Regions from separate parts of the Mogibacterium kristiansenii genome, predicted to be linked through region 1. Evidence: predicted binding sites of a transcription regulator. Region 1 holds the regulator's gene; the other holds the start of a gene.

The links. The regulator HrcA, encoded in region 1, represses chaperone genes, less so after heat shock. The targets are predictions, from matches to a motif close to TTAGCACTCNNNNNNNNNGAGTGCTAA.
Region 2: PUE40_RS04950 (Hsp20/alpha crystallin family protein) is a predicted target of HrcA. The motif match lies at 1,680-1,706, and genes of this name have one in related genera.

What each region holds. Positions count from the first base shown of each region.
Region 1 covers NZ_JAQXUZ010000016.1:36,975-40,322, forward strand. Annotated here, with positions in the region: gene PUE40_RS04740 (pyridoxamine kinase) at 344-1,174, opposite strand; gene hrcA (heat-inducible transcriptional repressor HrcA) at 1,349-2,401, shown strand; gene grpE (nucleotide exchange factor GrpE) at 2,394-2,963, shown strand; gene dnaK (molecular chaperone DnaK) at 2,989-3,348, shown strand, end outside.
Region 2 covers NZ_JAQXUZ010000018.1:25,660-29,007, forward strand. Annotated here, with positions in the region: gene PUE40_RS04940 (leucine-rich repeat protein) at 1-354, shown strand, start outside; gene PUE40_RS04945 (GNAT family N-acetyltransferase) at 530-1,000, shown strand; gene PUE40_RS04950 (Hsp20/alpha crystallin family protein) at 1,103-1,537, opposite strand; gene PUE40_RS04955 (rubredoxin) at 1,820-1,975, opposite strand; gene rbr (rubrerythrin) at 1,997-2,539, opposite strand; gene PUE40_RS04965 (Fur family transcriptional regulator) at 2,565-2,948, opposite strand; gene PUE40_RS04970 (L-lactate dehydrogenase) at 3,235-3,348, opposite strand, start outside.

The DNA of each region.
Region 1 (3,348 bases):
GCTCGGGCCGCCGGTACAAATCGGGAAATTGATGTAAGAACGCTGAAAAATGATGTTCCTGCATCAATTGGTTCACCGCCGCCGAGCAATTAAAGGGCTGACGCTCGGCGGCAATGGTGAGAGGTGATGCATGGGACAAAAAAACGGGTGCTCATGCATTAACCCTGGAAATGGAGTTGATGCATGAGGCGGAAAAATGAGGGGGCCATGCATCACTTTTCATCTGAACCCAGCCCGGCGGAGCCCCAAACCCGGCCCGGCGGAGCCCCAAACCTCGGGCGGACAGAGCAGAAAACCCGGCCCACCCCGGCCCGGCCAACCAAAAAAGCCGGCGGGTGCCGGCTTACTTCAGTGCTTCAATCAGTTCCCCCAGCACCGGCTCGAACTTCACACCGTACCAGTGGTCCGGGTCGTCCAGGGTGTTTTTGATGCAGGCCAGGGTATAATCCGCAGCGATTCGGGCGGCCTCCGGGACGGTTTTGCCGTGCATGTACGCCCCCACAAAGGAAGAGGCGTACACGTCGCCGGTGCCGTGGCAGCCCCGGTCCAGCAGTTCGTGGCGGTAGTAGGTCTGTTTTCCCTGCTCCGAAACCAGGACGCCCGTGCTGTGGGCGTCGTAGCTCACGCCGGTGAGCACCACGGTGCCGGCGCCCAGCCGGTGAATCCCCTCCACCAAGCCGCAGATGTACTCCTCATCGTATTCCTCCCGATACTCTGTGTCGGTTAGAAGCGAAGCCTCGGTAATGTTGGGCAGCACGATGTCTCCTTCTCCCACTAATTCTTTCATCTCCTGAACGAAATCCATATCGAAGACCGGATACAGTTCTCCCCGGTCGGCCATGGCGGGATCCACGATTTTTTTGCCGCCGGGCACCAGAAGATTTCGACAGATGTCTTTGACCATTTCAATCTGGCGGGCGCTTCCCAGGTAGCCGGTGTACACCGCCTGAAAACGGATGCCCTCCTGCTGCCAGTGGTGCTCGATGGCGGGAATGTCCTCCGTCAGATCCCGGAATGTGAAATCCCGGAAGCCCACGGAGTGGGTGGACAGCACCGCCGAGGGGAGAATGGCCGTCTCCAGTCCGCAGGCGGAGAGGATGGGCAGCGCCACGGTAAGGGAGCACTGGCCAACGCAGGAAATGTCCTGTATTGTAAGAATTCTTTTGTAATCCATGGTTATTCCTCCTGATTGTCTAAACATCAGTATTGTACACTAATCACAGAAAAAACACAAAAAACTTCAATTTATTCGTTGACTATTTGGGAGGGTGAGAGTACACTATAGACAGTGATTAGCACTCCAGTATATTGAGTGCTAACAACGAAAAAGAAAGAAGGAGGCAGAACAATGGATTTAACAGAACGAAAACTGCGAATCCTTCAGGCAATTATTACGGATTACGTGCAGAACGCCGAACCGGTAGGCTCCCGTTCCATCGCGAAGAAATATGATTTTGGCGTGAGCCCGGCCACCATTCGGAATGAGATGGCGGACCTGGAAGAGATGGGCTATCTGACCCATCCCCACACATCGGCGGGGCGAGTTCCTTCCGATAAGGCATATCGGCTCTACGTGAACAACATGATGCAGAAGACGGATTTGAGCCTTCAAGATAAGCAGACCATCAACGAACGGCTTCAAGTGAACCGAAACGAGTTCGATCGAACCATTCGCCACGCGGCAGAGCTTCTGTCCGATATCACGAAGCTGGCATCCTTTGCCATGACTCCGTCCACTCGGCAGGACACCCTGAAGTTCATCCGACTGCTTCCCATCGACGATGACAAAATCGTCCTGATGATTGTGGCAGACAGCGGAAAGGTGACCAACACCACCTTGCGCCTGAACGTGCCGTACACCAACGATGCCCTGGAGATTCTCAGCAAAACCATGACCTACCATTATAAAGGTCATACCATCGACGATGTGCTGAAGAATTCCATCATCGAAGATGTGGGCACCGACCTGGGTGCGTTGAGTTCCCTGGCGGGAGATGTGATGCCCAACTTCATGCGAACTTTGGAGGATATGCTGAACGTCAACCTGTACATGGAAGGCCTCACCAACATATTCAACATTCCGGAATACAGCGACATGGATCGGGCCAAATCCTTCCTGGAGCTGGTGAGCCGGAAGGAGGAATTCACCCGGGACATTCTGAACCGGGACAACGGCGTAATCGTCACCATCGGCAACGAGAATCCGGAACAGGCCATGAAGAACAGCTCCGTGATTACCGCCACCTACCACGTGGATGGCAAGCTGGTGGGCAAAATCGGCGTTATCGGGCCGACCCGTATGAACTACAGCGAGGTCACCTCGATTATGGAATATTTGACAAATAACCTCAGCCAATCGTTTATGCTGAGCAATGGAAAGGATGAGAAAGAGGATGAGTGAAGAGCAGAAAAAAGAAGCCCAGACTCCGGAAGATGAAGTAAAAAAAGAAGCCGGTTCGGCGGAGGCGACCGAGACTCCGGAAGAGGATAACGCACCGGAGGCGGAAAAGACCGAGGAAAAGTCGGAAGAGAAAACCGAAGAAAAAGCCGATGACGGAAATGAGAAATACGTCCGCCTGATGGCCGAGTTCCAGAACTACAAGAAACGGGTAGCGAAGGAAAAGAACGACATTCGGGAATATGCCACCGAGAAGCTGGTGATGGAACTGCTTCCGGTTCTGGATAATTTTGAAAGAGCCCTGGCGGCCAGCGCAGAGGATGACCCTGCCGGATACGCCAAGGGAATGGAACTTATTTTTACCCAAATGGTAACGGAGCTTCAGAAATCCGGTCTGGCGGAAGTGGAAGCGGAAGGTCAGGATTTTGACCCGACGAAACACAATGCGGTAATGACCGAAGAGAACGAAGAGCTGGAAAGCGGCAAAGTAAGTAAGGTCCTGCAGAAGGGCTACGCTTTGAACGATAAAGTAATCAGACCGTCTATGGTCGCAGTAACAAAGTAATTTCAAGGAAGGAAAGGTAATAGAAATGAGCAAAGTAATTGGAATTGATTTGGGAACAACAAACAGCTGTGTCGCTGTACTGGAAGGTGGAGAACCGACCGTAATCGCTAACGCAGAGGGCGCAAGAACCACCCCATCTGTAGTGGCATTCACAAAGAACGGTGAGAGACTGGTAGGTGAGACCGCAAAGAGACAGGCCATCACCAACCCGGACAGAACCATCGCATCCATTAAGAGACACATGGGTGAGAACTATCACGTAGAAATCGACGGAAAGCAGTACACACCGCAGGATATTTCCGCGATGATTCTGGCAAAGCTGAAGGCGGATGCGGAAAGCTATCTGGGCGAGAAGGTTACCGAAGCGGTAATCACCGTACCGGCA
Region 2 (3,348 bases), on a different contig from region 1:
AAGTACACCGTTAAGGTTACCCTGAAGAACGATTACGCAGGTTCCAAGACCGTATCCTTCAAGATCAATCCGAAGGGAACTTCCATCAAGCATCTGAAGAAGGGTGTGAGAGCATTCAAACCGACCTGGAAGAAGCAGACCAGGCAGATTAGCGGATATCAGGTGCAGTACTCTACCAAGAAGAATTTCAAATCTGCAAAGATTAAGGCTGTTTCTTCGAAGAAGAAGTCCACATGGGTGATTAAGAAAAAAGCTCATAAGAGATACTATGTAAGAATCCGTACCTACAAGAAGGTTGGAAAGGCAAAATACTATTCAAGCTGGTCTTCCGCAAAGAGCGTTAAGACAAAGTAGTTTATTGAACAACTTGTTGTTCTGAAAAATTCGAATCGATCTCCCCGGCTTCGGAAGGTTCCGGAGCCGGGGAACTTTGCTATCAAGGGGAATCTATGGTATCATAGTACTTAACAAGGGATTTAAAATCGGGTCTATGGATTTAATCTTATAAAGAAAGAATCGTGGAGGACGAATGGAGAATCGAGAAAAGCTGACGGTGATGCGCCGCGTTCGACCGGAGGAGAAGGAACGGGTGCTGACCCTGGTATCCGATGTTTTTGAAATCGAGCAAGGCATCCCGCGGGACATGGATGACATTCCTGCAGAGAAATCACCCCAGTGGTGGTGCATAGAGATTTCCGGCAGGATCGTGGGGGGAATCGTATCCTGGGAAGAACCGGAAGGACCGCATGTAGGACGCTTTGCCGTTCATCCAAGCTTTCGGCATCGCCATCTGGGCACCGACCTGCTGCGCGGGGTTTTGAGTGCACTGTTTGCTCTGGGGGCTTCGGAGGTGTACGGAGACGCTCGGGATGTGACGCTGAAAATACTTTTGAAAATGGGCGCCGAAGTTATCGACGAGCCGTACGAGTTCTACGGCAGCAACTGCACGCCGTTCCGGGTGAAGAAAAATGAGTTTATCGAGTCCCAACGGCTGAAGTAGAACGCCAAAAGAATCGGGTAAAAGAAAAATCGCAGAGCCGGAGACTTCCGACCCTGCGAATTCTTTTTTTATCGGAGCGTTGCGGGAACGTCTCACGTTGGACTATCCTTCGATATGAACCAACTGCTTGGTTTCGTTCTGCGGAAGCGCTTCGGCCTTTGGAACGGTCAGACTCAGAATGCCGTTGGTGAATGCGGCACCGATGTCCTCGCCTTTTACGGCGTCGCCCACATAGAAGCTGCGCTGGCAGCTGCCGGTAAAGCATTCCTTCCGGATGTACTTGCCGTCTTCCTTGTCTTCTTTGTTCTCCTTGTGGGAAGCGGATACGGTGAGGTAACCCTTGTCCACGGAAACTTCTATATCGTCTTTGTCGTATCCCGGAAGCTGCATATCAATCTGATAGGATTGATCCAGTTCCTTGACATCGCACTTCATGCTTGCGGTCGGCATGTAGCTTCTTCTTGCCGGAGCGTTAAAGAAATCATCAAAAAAGTCATCATTTGTAAAATCATTTGTAAATACACTAGGCAGTAACATAATTAAATCCTCCTTTTACTGACGTTATACACAATCGAAGGAGAACCGGTGGAGTCTCTCAGGGAGAACACTCCTGGTCGGAACTCATCTGTTCTCTTGTTGTAACCTTTTTCCGATTACAACTATGTTATAACTCTTTTTGTTAGCACTGTCAATAGGTGAGTGCTAATTATAGTGTGAAGAATCTGTGACGATGCGAAATGAAAAGGCGAAGAGCCGGAGCAGGCTTCCCGCTCCGGCTCTTCGCCGCTATCTCTTTAGTGTTAATTGAGGGCTGAAAAACTATTCTGCCGAGAACTGGTCCTTTCCGACGGAGCACAGAGGACACTCGAAATCCTCCGGAACGTCTTCCCATTTGGTGCCCGGTGCGATTCCGCCTTCCGGATACCCCTTCTCTTCGTCGTATTCCCATCCGCATACATTACATACGTACTTCATAATCGTACCTCCTTTTATCGATTAGTAATTCTCTGCATGAACTTCAAAGTAGCTCTGCGGGTGACTGCATACCGGACATACTTCCGGCGCCTTGGTTCCTACCACGATGTGACCGCAGTTCCGGCATTCCCATACCTTCACTTCGCTCTTTTCGAATACCTGAGAAGTCTCGATATTCTTCAGCAGCGCCCGGTATCTCTCCTCGTGGTGCTTCTCGATTGCCGCTACTGCACGAAATTTCTGCGCCAATTCCGGGAAACCTTCCTCGTCCGCGGTCTTTGCAAAACCATCATACATGTCGGTCCATTCGTAGTTCTCGCCGGCAGCGGCCGCAGCCAGGTTCGCCGGAGTGTCGTTCAACTCTGCCAATTCCTTGAACCACATCTTTGCGTGTTCTTTTTCGTTGTCCGCGGTTTTCAGGAAGAGAGCCGCCATCTGTTCGTAGCCTTCCTTCTTCGCAACGGATGCAAAATAGGTGTATTTGTTTCTCGCCTGAGATTCTCCGGAAAATGCTTCCTGCAAATTCTTTTCCGTCTGTGTTCCTGTGTACTTATTCTTAGCCATTTTCTTCCTCCTTGTTGAAATTGTGCTATTTCGTCCGGCAATCCGGGCAGATTCCTTTAAAAGAAATATCGTAATCCAGAAATTCCATTCCCCGAGGTCCCCGAACCTTCGACATCAAATCCGAAAGCGCGTCCATCTTCACATCGAAGACCTCGCCGCATCGGATGCACCGCACATGGTAGTGATCCTTCAGGGTAAAATCAAATCGATCCGGGCCGTCCGGGATTTCCACTCGGCGAATCTCGCCTTCCTCCGCCAAAATCCCCAAATTCCGGTAGATAGTTCCCTTTCCGATGTGGGGGTGATTCTTTCGAATAAATTCAAACACCTCTTCGGCGGTAACATGACTCTTCATGGTGCGGATGGCTTCCAGCACCAGATTTCGCTGTATGGTATTGCGTCGTTTCATCGAGCCTCCTTATTAGGAATGATTCTTTATAAATATAATATACTACATGAGTAAAAATGTCAAGGTAAAAATAAACTATTTTCGTACAGAATGTCCGAAGGAAAGAAGAAAACAGGCTCCGAAAGCGGAACCTGCTCTCTCATGTGTGATAATGTAATGAATGAAACTTAGGTTGGCAAAGGTACCAATAGTCCCATCACTATGCAATGCAAGGCCGGAAACGCAATTTGTCAGTGGAAGGTTGGACGCTTCCGGCGAGGCGATATATTTTTATGTACATCAATGACTACAGCGAGTCTGCAATCTTGATGTTGGCGCGGATGGCGTTGCAGCTGTCGTTGAATTTGTCCAGTTCTTCCTGCGTCAGCGGGAATTCCACGACACGCTCCACGCCGTCTTT